3 regions of the Citrobacter sp. CRE-46 genome follow, and region 3 is predicted to be linked to each of the others. Evidence: predicted binding sites of a transcription regulator. Region 3 holds the regulator's gene; each other region holds the start of a gene.
The links. Region 3 encodes PhoB, which activates phosphate uptake and scavenging genes when phosphate is short. Its sites were predicted from a motif close to CTGTCATAAAACTGNCNNAT; they were not measured.
Positions count from the first base shown of each region.

Region 1: AC534G_RS24310 (MIP/aquaporin family protein) is a predicted target of PhoB. The motif match lies at 2,500-2,519, and genes of this name have one in related genera.
Region 2: pstS (phosphate ABC transporter substrate-binding protein PstS) is a predicted target of PhoB. The motif match lies at 1,958-1,977, and genes of this name have one in related genera.

Region 1 covers NZ_CM184341.1:5,018,015-5,022,304, forward strand. Annotated here, with positions in the region: gene AC534G_RS24300 (sigma 54-interacting transcriptional regulator) at 1-1,864, shown strand, start outside; gene zapB (septal ring assembly protein ZapB) at 2,071-2,316, opposite strand; gene AC534G_RS24310 (MIP/aquaporin family protein) at 2,745-3,590, shown strand; gene glpK (glycerol kinase GlpK) at 3,613-4,290, shown strand, end outside.
Region 2 covers NZ_CM184341.1:5,225,313-5,229,602, forward strand. Annotated here, with positions in the region: gene glmS (glutamine--fructose-6-phosphate transaminase (isomerizing)) at 1-1,731, shown strand, start outside; gene pstS (phosphate ABC transporter substrate-binding protein PstS) at 2,066-3,106, shown strand; gene pstC (phosphate ABC transporter permease PstC) at 3,251-4,210, shown strand; gene pstA (phosphate ABC transporter permease PstA) at 4,210-4,290, shown strand, end outside.
Region 3 covers NZ_CM184341.1:3,943,132-3,947,421, reverse strand. Annotated here, with positions in the region: gene sbcC (exonuclease subunit SbcC) at 1-808, opposite strand, end outside; gene sbcD (exonuclease subunit SbcD) at 805-2,007, opposite strand; gene phoB (phosphate response regulator transcription factor PhoB) at 2,198-2,887, shown strand; gene phoR (phosphate regulon sensor histidine kinase PhoR) at 2,938-4,233, shown strand.

The sequences.
Region 1 (4,290 bases), 1.1 Mb from region 3:
GTCTATCCGATATAATCACATCGCAAATATAACGATATTAAATGCCACCCTCGACGATGTTGATTCCGTGATCCCGATATTGCGCACGAATCCTCCTGATCTTGTGATTAGTCGCGGTGGCATGGCATGGATGCTTAAACAAAAAATACCGCAGCCTGTCATTGAAATAAAAACATCCGCTTATGATATTATCGATGCCCTCAGGCCATATCTTGGGCTCAATAAAAATATTGGGGTTATTGGGTTTCGCAGCGTTATCGACGGCTGTATGAAAATAGCCAGGATGCTTAATCTGCAACTCACTGAGTTTATCATTGACGAAATGGCCAACCCTTGCATTGAGAATGTCAGAAATGACTTTGTCAATTACACACAAAATAACCAGATAGATCTTATTATTGGCGATGCCATTTGCCCGCTTTATTTTGGCACACACAGCATGGAACATTTCATCCCTTTCCATTCAGGTGTCGAGTCCATAGAACTGGCATTACATGAGGCAATTCAGCTGTATCAGGCGCTCGCTAATGAGCGCATTGAGCAAAACCAGCTAAACCTGTTACTTGACCACACCAATAAATTCATTCTTCTCATTGATAATTGCGGTAAGGTCATTCACTGTAATCATAAAGCCGTCGAGCTTTTACAACTCAGTAAACATGATTTAATCAGTAAAAAAATACCTTCCTTAACGCTAAACTGGGAAGATCTGCAAAATAATATCCCGATAGAAAATGAGTTAATCAACACACCCTATGGCGAATTTGTGGTTAACCAGTTCCCCATTGTAGAAAACGAAAATCTCAACCGCGTAGTGATCACCCTCCAGACATCATCTAACTTACAGAATGCTGAGCAGAAGATAAGAATCAAAGAAGCGAAAAAGTTAGGATTTCACGCCAGGTATCACTTCGAAGATTTTATTACCTGCAACCGTGAAATGCAGGATCGCTTAAGGTTAGCCAGGATATATGCGGAAACCGAAGCAACAATACTGCTACTCGGTGAAAATGGTACCGGCAAAGAGGTTCTGGCGCAGAGCATTCATAACGCCAGTTCACATCGCAATGGGCCATTTGTTGCAGTTAACTGCGGCGCAATCCCCGCTTCAATTATGGAAAGCGAACTCTTTGGATATGTCGATGGCGCGTTTTCCGGTGCCTCTAAAAAAGGCCGCGCCGGGATGTTTGAACTGGCGCATAACGGCACCATCTTTCTTGATGAAATCAGCGAACTGGATAAGTTCTTACAAGCAAAACTCTTACGCATTCTGCAAGAGCGCCAACTGATGCGCCTGGGCGCAGATCACATGATTCCGGTCAACGTCCGCGTTATTGCGGCCACAAACCGAAACTTACCGGCAATGATTGCAGCCGGTGATTTTAGAGAAGACCTTTTTTATCGCTTGAATGTGCTCAAGGTCACCACATTACCGTTACGTGAACGCCCGGACGATATCCAACTTATCGGGCAAACAACTTTAGATGCGCTGAGAAAGTCCTATCAGTTGCCTCCCATTGCATTGAGCGAAAGTTTATGGAGTGAGCTGAAAAAATATTTATGGCCGGGTAACGTACGTCAGTTGAATAATATTATGGAGCGCCTGGCGTTATCGTTTTCATCCGGCGTGGTGTCTCTTTCTGCCGCCACGTTACTGATTGAGGATTTACAAGCCGATAAAGCGTCTTCCCCCCAACAACCTCGCCATCACTGCCCGGACTGCCAGTTGCTCGAAGGGCCGTATAAACGGATCCGTAGCCGTATTCTCAAAGGGGTGCTACTACGACAGCAAAACAACAAAAGCCGTGCAGCGAAGCAACTGGATATTGACCGTAGCTCGTTCACCCGTTGGCTTGGTGATTGATGGGAAAGCCCGCAAGCAAGGCCGTTATCAAAGATAAGTATTGCCGGATGTCGGCTTACACCTTATCCGGCCTACAAACTAAAACCTCTATAGATTTCGCGTCAGGGCAAGGCGGCAAGTAAGTGAATCCCCAGGAGCATAGGCCACTATGTGACTGGGGTGAACGCACGCAGCCAACGCCGCCATAACGTGAAATATGACGAGGATTAGACTTCTTCCATACGACCCAGCAGGGCATGCAGACGATCCTGCCAGCCGTTCTGCTGTTCTTTCAGATTGTTGTTCTCACGCTCCAGTTCTTCACGCTGCTGCTGTGCAGACTGAACTTCCTGCGACAGTGAGTTGTTCTTTTCTTTCAGCTCTTCGATTTCCATCTGCAACAGCGTGATGGTATCAATCGCCTGCTGTACTTTTGCTTCCAGTTTCTCAAACACTTCTAATGACATCGTCATACCTCTCCTGAATTGCAAGGCGTTGATGGATAAAAATCCTCGTCCCGATAACCGGCGACGCCTTAATAAAAACGAGCGCACTCTACTTAACACCGATTGTATGAAGCCGCGTCATCCCTGTCCAGCGGCATCCCGCGCAGATTGCGGTTTGCAACACTTTTAGTCTTTCTCCTGGTGACATGACTGTCATAACGCTTAAGTGTTAAGAGATTGATCGGTGAAATGATTCAGCTCACACTATTTTTGTATAACAAATACCGCGCAATGGCGCGAAAACGCTCATTTTGTTGATGCAGTACACACATTTTAATTTCGATATTTCTCGTTTTTGAGCGTTAACGATAAATTAACAGTGTGCCTACCGGCTCCGGGGATGTCAGTGACCTTCTCGCACACAATAAACATTAAACTCTCTTCAGGATCCGATTATGAGTCAAACATCAACCTTAAAAGGCCAGTGCATTGCTGAATTCCTCGGTACCGGGTTGTTGATTTTCTTCGGTGTGGGCTGTGTCGCTGCACTCAAAGTGGCCGGGGCTACTTTTGGTCAGTGGGAAATCAGCATCATCTGGGGTCTGGGGGTAGCGATGGCTATCTATCTGACCGCAGGCGTTTCTGGCGCACACCTGAATCCAGCGGTCACCATCGCACTCTGGCTGTTTGCCTGTTTTGATAAACGCAAAGTCGTCCCTTTTATTATTTCGCAAATTGCCGGCGCCTTTTGCGCAGCGGCATTGGTTTACGGGCTTTATTACAATCTTTTCCTCGATTTCGAACAAACCAATCATATCGTGCGCGGCAGTACCGAGAGCCTGGGTCTGGCAGGTACTTTCTCCACCTATCCGAACCCGCATATCAATTTTGTGCAGGCCTTCGCGGTTGAAATGGTCATTACCGCTATTCTAATGGGGCTGATTCTGGCCCTGACCGACGATGGTAACGGTGTACCTCGTGGTCCGCTGGCGCCACTGCTGATCGGCTTACTGATTGCCGTTATTGGTGCTTCCATGGGCCCGCTAACAGGTTTTGCGATGAACCCGGCACGTGACTTCGGACCGAAACTCTTCGCCGGACTGGCCGGATGGGGTGAGATTGCCTTCACGGGTGGTCGTGATATCCCTTACTTCCTGGTACCGGTGTTTGGACCGATTACCGGCGCAATTTTGGGCGCATGGGCCTATCGCAAACTGATTGGTCGTCATTTGCCGTGCGATGTCTGCGCGATTGAAGAGAAAGACGTTGCGGCCAACACTCAACAAAAAGCTTCGCAGTAATGTGACTACGGGACAAAAAATTATGACTGAAAAAAAATATATCGTTGCGCTCGACCAGGGCACTACCAGCTCCCGCGCGGTCGTCATGGACCACGATGCAAATATCGTTGCCGTTTCACAGCGCGAATTCGAGCAAATCTACCCGAAAGCAGGTTGGGTAGAACACGACCCAATGGAAATTTGGGCGACCCAAAGCTCCACGCTGGTAGAAGTGCTGGCGAAAGCCGATATCAGTTCCGATGAAATTGCCGCGATCGGTATTACCAACCAGCGTGAAACCACCATCGTCTGGGAACGTGAGACCGGTAAACCTATCTATAACGCCATTGTGTGGCAGTGTCGTCGTACCGCGGATATCTGCGAGAAGCTCAAGCGCGACGGTATGGAAGAGTACATCCGTAGCAACACCGGTCTGGTGATTGACCCGTACTTCTCCGGTACCAAAGTGAAGTGGATCCTCGACCACGTAGAAGGTTCGCGTGAGCGCGCCCGTCGCGGTGAACTGCTGTTTGGTACCGTAGATACCTGGCTTATCTGGAAAATGACGCAGGGGCGCGTACACGTCACCGATTACACCAACGCCTCACGTACCATGCTGTTCAACATTCACTCCCTGGACTGGGACGACAAGATGCTGGATGCGCTGGATATTCCGCGCGCCATGCTGCCGGAAGTACGTCGTTCTTCTGAAGTGTACGGT
Region 2 (4,290 bases), 1.3 Mb from region 3:
CTGGCCGTTGTCGATGCTGAAGGCAATATGACTCGCCTGCGTCGTCTGGGTAAAGTGCAGATGCTGACTGCTGCAGCGGAAGAACATCCGCTGCATGGCGGTACCGGTATCGCTCATACCCGTTGGGCGACCCACGGAGAACCTTCAGAAGCGAACGCGCATCCCCATGTTTCTGAACACATTGTCGTGGTGCATAACGGCATCATTGAAAACCATGAACCGCTGCGTGAACTGCTGAAAACGCGTGGTTACACCTTTGTTTCTGAAACCGATACCGAAGTGATTGCTCACCTGGTGCACTGGGAGCTGGAACAGGGTGGGACGCTGCGTGAAGCCGTACTGCGTACTATTCCGCAACTGCGCGGTGCCTACGGGACGGTGATCATGGATACCCGTAGCCCGGAAACGCTGCTGGCGGCTCGTTCTGGTAGCCCGCTGGTGATTGGTCTGGGTATGGGTGAAAACTTTATTGCTTCCGATCAGCTGGCGCTGCTGCCGGTAACCCGTCGCTTTATCTTCCTGGAAGAGGGTGACATCGCGGAAGTGACCCGTCGTTCGGTCTCTATTTTCGACAAGTCTGGCGCGGAAGTGAAACGTCAGGATATCGAATCGAATCTGCAATATGACGCGGGCGAAAAAGGTATTTATCGCCACTACATGCAGAAAGAGATCTACGAACAACCGAATGCGATTAAAAATACGCTGACCGGGCGCATTAGCCACGGTGAAGTGGATTTAAGCGAGCTGGGTTCGCGTGCTAATGAGCTGCTGTCTCAGGTTGAGCATATCCAGATTATCGCCTGTGGCACGTCATACAACTCCGGTATGGTGTCCCGCTACTGGTTTGAGTCGCTGGCCGGTATTCCTTGTGATGTCGAAATCGCCTCTGAATTCCGCTATCGCAAATCTGCCGTGCGTCGTAACAGCCTGATGATCACCCTTTCCCAGTCTGGTGAAACGGCGGATACCCTGGCGGGTCTGCGTTTGTCTAAAGAGCTGGGTTATCTGGGCTCGCTGGCTATCTGTAACGTACCGGGGTCCTCTCTGGTGCGTGAATCCGACCTGGCGATGATGACCAATGCCGGTACCGAAATCGGTGTGGCCTCGACGAAAGCCTTTACCACTCAGTTGACCGTTCTGCTGATGCTGGTGGCTAAGCTGTCTCGTCTGAAAGGTCTGGATGCGTCTATTGAGCAAGAGATCGTTCATGGTCTGCAGGCGCTGCCGAGCCGTATTGAGCAGATGCTCTCCCAGGACAAACGCATTGCCGCTCTGGCGGAAGGTTTCTCTGATAAGCACCATGCGCTATTCCTGGGCCGTGGCGATCAGTATCCGATTGCGCTGGAAGGCGCGCTGAAGCTGAAAGAGATCTCTTATATTCACGCTGAAGCTTATGCCGCAGGCGAACTGAAGCACGGTCCGCTGGCGCTGATCGATGCCGATATGCCAGTTATCGTGGTCGCACCGAACAACGAACTGCTGGAAAAACTGAAATCCAACATTGAAGAAGTTCGTGCCCGCGGCGGTCAACTGTACGTCTTTGCCGATCAGGATGCTGGCTTTACCAGTAGCGAAAACATGCACATCATCGAGATGCCGCATGTGGAAGAGGTGATTGCACCGATCTTCTACACCGTTCCGCTGCAGCTGCTGGCGTATCACGTGGCGCTGATTAAAGGCACCGACGTGGACCAGCCGCGTAACCTGGCGAAGTCGGTTACCGTGGAATAAGCCGAACCCCGCTGAACTGAAAATGCCCTGCTTAAAGCGGGGCATTTTTTTAAGCTTGTTCTGTTTTTAATCAATTATCCCGCCTGTTTTATGTGACAAACCGTCATCTTCAGCTACTGTTTTCAGTGTCATAAAAAGAAAATTTTGCCGAAATATGATTGTCACATAATCAATTAACCTTTTGTTTTTATACTGTTTTTAATTGTTCCTGGCGCATTATTTTTCATTGTCATAAAACTGTCATATTTCGTACATTTAACTGTCACCTGTTTGTCCTATTTTGCTCACAGTAGCAACTCAAACAACAATTTACGAAAACCGTGCAGGAGACATTATGAAAGTTATGCGTACCACTGTCGCAACTGTTGTCGCCGCGACCTTATCCATGAGCGCGTTCTCTGCCTTTGCCGCAGCGAGCCTGACAGGTGCAGGTGCAACTTTTCCTGCGCCAGTGTATGCCAAATGGGCAGATACCTATCAGAAAGAGACTGGTAGCAAAGTAAACTACCAGGGTATCGGCTCCTCCGGTGGTGTAAAACAAATCACTGCGAATACCGTTGATTTCGGTGCCTCAGATGCGCCGCTGTCTGACGAAAAACTCAATCAAGAAGGCTTGTTCCAGTTCCCGACCGTGATCGGCGGTGTGGTGCTGGCGGTGAATATCCCTGGCCTGAAATCCGGCGAGCTGGTGCTTGACGGTAAAACGCTGGGCGACATCTACCTCGGTAAAATTAAGAAGTGGGATGATGAAGCCATCACCAAACTGAACCCGGGTCTGAAACTGCCTTCGCAGAACATCGCCGTTGTGCGTCGTGCTGACGGTTCCGGTACTTCCTTCGTCTTCACCAGCTACCTGGCAAAAGTGAACGAAGAGTGGAAATCTAAAATTGGTTCCGGTTCTACCGTTAACTGGCCGACCGGTCTGGGCGGTAAAGGTAACGACGGTATCGCCGCATTCGTCCAACGTCTGCCTGGTTCAATCGGCTACGTTGAGTACGCTTACGCTAAGCAGAACAATCTGGCGTACACCAGGCTGGTCTCTGCTGATGGCAAACCGGTAAGCCCGACCGAAGAGAACTTTGCTAACGCCGCGAAAGGCGCTGACTGGAGCAAAACCTTCGCGCAGGATCTAACCAACCAGAAAGGTGACGATGCGTGGCCAATCACTTCCACCACCTTCATCCTGGTGCATAAAGAGCAGAAGAAACCTGAGCAGGGCGCTGAAGTGCTGAAGTTCTTCGACTGGGCGTACAAAAATGGCGGCAAACAGGCTAATGATCTGGATTATGCCAGCCTGCCGGACAGCGTGGTTGAGCAGGTTCGTGCTGCATGGAAAACCAACGTGAAAGACAGCAGCGGTAAAGCGCTGTACTAATAGAATATCTTTGACGAATTGGCGGATGGCGCTACGCTTATCCGCCCTACGGTTTCTACCGTAGGCCCTGGGTGTAGGCCGGATAAGCGTAGCGCTATCCGGCATGGGCAACTTAGTAAACGCGTTTAACTTAAAGAGTGATTTATGGCTGCAACAAAGCCTGCTTTTAACCCACCGGGTAAAAAGGGTGACATGATATTCAGCGCGCTGGTAAAACTGGCTGCGCTGATTGTGCTATTGATGTTGGGTGGCATCATTGTCTCTCTGGTTATCTCCTCCTGGCCAAGCATTCAGAAATTTGGTTTTTCCTTCCTGTGGACTAAAGAATGGGATGCGCCAAACGATATCTACGGTGCATTAGTCCCGATTTACGGTACGCTGGTCACCTCGCTTATCGCACTGCTGATTGCCGTTCCGGTGAGTTTCGGCATTGCTTTGTTCCTGACTGAACTTGCGCCCGGCTGGCTGCGTCGCCCGCTGGGTATCGCTATTGAGCTGCTGGCGGCAATTCCAAGTATCGTGTACGGCATGTGGGGCCTGTTTATCTTTGCTCCGTTGTTTGCGACTTATTTCCAGGAACCGGTCGGTAACATCCTTTCCAACATTCCGTTTGTTGGCGCGTTGTTTGCTGGTCCGGCGTTTGGTATTGGGATTCTGGCTGCGGGCGTGATCCTCGCCATCATGATTATTCCTTACATTGCGGCGGTTATGCGCGATGTGTTCGAACAAACGCCGGTGCTGATGAAAGAGTCAGCCTACGGCATCGGTTGTACCACCTGGGAAGTTATCTGGCGCATCGTCCTCCCGTTCACCAAAAATGGCGTGATCGGCGGCGTGATGTTGGGTCTGGGTCGCGCACTTGGCGAGACCATGGCGGTGACCTTTATCATCGGTAACACCTATCAGCTCGACAGTGCATCGCTGTATATGCCGGGCAACAGTATTACCTCTGCGTTGGCGAATGAATTTGCCGAAGCGGAATCAGGTCTGCACGTTGCCGCGTTGATGGAGTTGGGCCTGATTCTGTTTGTGATCACCTTCATCGTACTGGCTGCGTCTAAGTTCATGATCATGCGCCTTGCGAAGAACGAGGGGGCACGCTAATGGCTACGCTTGAAATGCAAAACACCACTGCGCTTGCGGAATCCCGCCGTAAAATGCAGGCGCGTCGCCGCCTGAAGAAC
Region 3 (4,290 bases):
TTGCGGCCTGTAACGCCTGTTGGTGACGGTTGATTTCTGCCTGTAGCTCATTTTGCCGAATGAGCCAGTTGAGATGCTGTTGCTGAGTCTGCTGGCTTGCAAGGTGTTGTTTTTCCTCGTCAGTAAGTACCTGCAAACTCTCTGTCAGGGACTGCACCTGCTCCGCAGCGAGCAGTGCCACGCCGTTGGCCTGCGCCTGCAGTTTTTCCAGCTCTGTACGCGCTGCTTTATGCTTTTCAAACACCATGGCGGAAATTTGGCCGTAGATCTCAGTCCCCGTCAGCTCTTCCAGCAGTTCGGCACGCTCTTTCGGTTTGGCATTTAGAAATGCGGCAAATTGCCCCTGAGACAGCAGCATCGAACGGGTGAAACGACCGTAATCCAGCCCGGTAAGTTCGGCGGTCATTTCCAGCTTGTCTTTGACTTTATCGGCGAGGATTTTACCGTCGGCGCAGCGGGCAAGTTCTACGCGCGGAGCCTGTAGGTTGCCTTCAGGCTGATTGCGCGCGCGGTTCTGGCTCCAGAATGCGCGATAGGCTTCGCCCCGGACTTCGAACTCGACCTCGGCCAGACACTCGGCGGTGTCGCGGGTCATCAGATCGTTTTGCGATTGAGACACGGTATTGAGCCGCGGCGTTTCGTGATACAGCGCGAGACAAATGGCGTCCAGCAGGGTGGTTTTTCCCGCGCCCGTTGGACCCGTGATGGCGAACAGCCCATTGCTGGCAAAGGGCTCAGCCGTGAAATCGACTTTCCATTCTCCTTTCAGAGAATTGAGGTTTTTCAAACGCAGGCTGAGAATTTTCATGCTTCGGTCTCCCCGGCAAGCGTGTGTAAGGTGGTGCTAAACAGTTGATTCAGGCGCTCGCGTTGCGATTCTTCGAGTTCTTCCAGCGCCAGGCGACGGGCAAAAACGTCCGTCACGCTCAGCTCGCTTAGCGTTTCACGTCGTTCATTCGCCATAATACGTTCGCGCTGTTCCCGGCTACGGCGCACCAATAACACCTCTACCGGTAAATCTTCGGTTAATGCCTGAATCTTACGCTGCATGTCGTGCAGATAGTCATCGGTGGTGATTTCGATATCTAACCAGACTGGCGGTTCCTGCTGCACACCGCGCCACTGCTCTAGTTGGGCGGTAATCGCGGCTAAATCACCTTTCAGCACCGCCAACGGCTGGGTGACCGGTACGGTGAGGTGTTCAACAGCGCTCAGCTTGCCGTTTTCGAAGCTCACCAGATGGACGCATTTGCTTTTGCCGCACTCGTCAAAACTGAGCGCAATTGGCGAACCGCAGTAGCGAATATGCTCTGTTCCGCCGATAACCTGCGCCCGATGAATATGTCCCAGCGCGATGTAATCGGCGGGTGGAAAGTTTTGCGCCGGAAAGGCGTCCAGCGTACCAATATAAATGTCACGTACAGCGTCACTTTTACTGGCGCCAACGGTGGTCAGATGCCCGGTCGCAATGATGGGCAGATTCTGGTCGCCGCGCAGCGTACAGGCGTCATGATATTGCTGTTGGTAATAGTCGGTGATAGCCGATAGCAAATGCTGCTGTTTCTCTTGTCCCGTTAGCCCGGCCTGGCTGGTAATGATGTCACGCGGGCGTAAAAAAGGCACCGGACACAGGATCGCGCCCGGCGTGCCGTCGCGTTGAGACAGCACCTGCGGCGCATGGCCAGCGCTGGCGATCACTGTGGTATTGAGAAACGCCAGAATATCGCGGGATTCGTTGAGCGTGGCGACGGAGTCGTGGTTACCTGCCAACACCACCAGATGACAGCCGGTTTGCTGCAGATTAACGACAAAACGGTTATACAGCTCACGGGCATAGCTTGGCGGTGAGCCGGTATCGAAAATATCGCCCGCCACAATAATGGCATCCACCTGCTGGGATTGTGCCGTTTCCAGCAGCCAGTCGAGAAAGGCCTGATGTTCAGCGGCGCGGCTCTTGCTGTAGAAATTTTGGCCCAGATGCCAGTCAGACGTGTGAAGGATGCGCATAAGAGTTCCATGACGATAAAACAGTGGCGGGGATTATAACCCTGCAAGGACGGTAATATCTTGTTTAAGGGCTGTCATAATTCGCGGGGCTGCGTTAAACCTGGACTATCTTTTCATAAATCTGTCATAAAACTGACGCATAATGGCACCGTATTGATGGCAAACGATTTAATTATAAACAGGGCAAATCATGGCGAGACGTATTCTGGTCGTAGAAGATGAAGCTCCAATTCGTGAAATGGTCTGCTTCGTGCTCGAGCAAAACGGTTTTCAAACCGTAGAAGCCGAAGACTATGACAGTGCTGTGAACCAACTCAATGAACCCTGGCCGGATCTCGTCCTGCTTGACTGGATGCTACCCGGCGGCTCGGGCCTACAGTTTATTAAACATCTCAAGCGCGAAGCGATGACGCGGGATATTCCCGTCATGATGCTGACGGCGAGGGGAGAAGAGGAAGATCGTGTACGGGGTCTGGAAACGGGCGCGGATGATTATATTACCAAGCCGTTTTCTCCCAAGGAGCTGGTGGCGCGTATTAAAGCTGTTCTGCGTCGTATTTCCCCCATGGCGGTGGAAGAGGTTATTGAGATGCAGGGGCTGAGCCTTGACCCAACCTCGCATCGCGTGATGACCGGCGAGGATCCATTGGATATGGGGCCGACAGAATTCAAACTGTTGCACTTCTTTATGACCCACCCTGAACGCGTCTATAGCCGTGAGCAATTACTCAATCATGTCTGGGGTACCAATGTGTACGTGGAAGACCGGACAGTGGATGTGCATATCCGCCGCTTGCGTAAAGCGCTGGAGCACAGTGGACATGATCGTATGGTGCAGACGGTTCGTGGGACGGGATATCGTTTTTCGACCCGCTTCTGACTAACATGAATAGGGGCCTGACGGATTAGGCTGTTAATGGAGTAAGACGTTTGCTAGAACGATTGTCATGGAAAAGGCTGGTACTGGAGCTGATCCTCTGCTGCATACCGGCGTTTATCCTTAGCGCTTTTTTTGGTTACCTGCCCTGGTTTTTGCTGGCGTCGGTAACCGGCCTGCTTGTCTGGCATTTCTGGAATTTATTACGCTTGTCCTGGTGGTTATGGGTCGACAGAAGCATGACCCCGCCGCCGGGGCGCGGAAGTTGGGAGCCGTTGCTGTATGGGCTGCATCAAATGCAGCTGCGCAACAAAAAGCGCCGTCGGGAACTGGGTAATCTGATTAAACGTTTTCGCAGTGGGGCGGAATCGCTACCCGACGCGGTGGTGTTGACGACTGAAGAGGGGGGCATTTTCTGGTGTAACGGCCTGGCCCAGCAGGTTCTGGGACTGCGCTGGCCGGACGATAGCGGGCAAAATATACTTAACCTGCTGCGCTACCCGGAATTCACGCAATATCTGAAAACGCGTGATTTTAGTCGGCCAATCAATCTGGTGCTCAATACCGGACGGCATCTGGAGATTCGCGTGATGCCCTATACCGATAAGCAATTGCTGATGGTCGCGCGCGATGTTACCCAGATGCACCAACTGGAAGGTTCGCGGCGTAACTTTTTCGCCAACGCCAGCCATGAGTTGCGTACGCCGCTGACGGTGCTACAAGGTTATCTGGAAATGATGCAGGAGCATCCGCTGGAAGGAACGACGCGTGAAAAAGCGCTGCATACCATGCGTGAGCAAACGTACCGCATGGAAGGGCTGGTGAAGCAGTTGCTGACGTTGTCGAAAATAGAGGCCGCGCCAGCGCTACTGCTTAATGAGAAGGTGGACGTGCCGATGATGCTGCGCGTGGTTGAACACGAGGCGCACACGCTGAGTCAGAATAATCATACGTTTACTTTTGATATTGATAGCCACCTGAGCGTGCGGGGAAATGAGGAGCAACTGCGTAGCGCGATTTCGAATCTTGTGTATAACGCGGTGAACCATACCCCCGCGGGTACGCACATCACCGTGCGCTGGCAGCATGTTGCCTCTGGGGCGGAATTTAGCGTCGAGGACAATGGGCCTGGTATTGCTGCGGAGCATATTCCTCGTTTGACCGAACGCTTCTATCGCGTGGACAAAGCGCGATCCCGACAAACGGGCGGGAGTGGACTGGGTCTGGCCATCGTGAAACATGCTCTGCAACATCACGATAGCCGCCTGAATATCGAAAGTACGCCAGGCAAAGGGACGCGATTTAGTTTCGTCATCCCGGAACGTTTAATGGCCAAAAGTAACGATTAACCCGTATTCGTAAGATAATCTTTCCAAAAGCCAGCGCGAGCTGGTTTTTTTATGTGG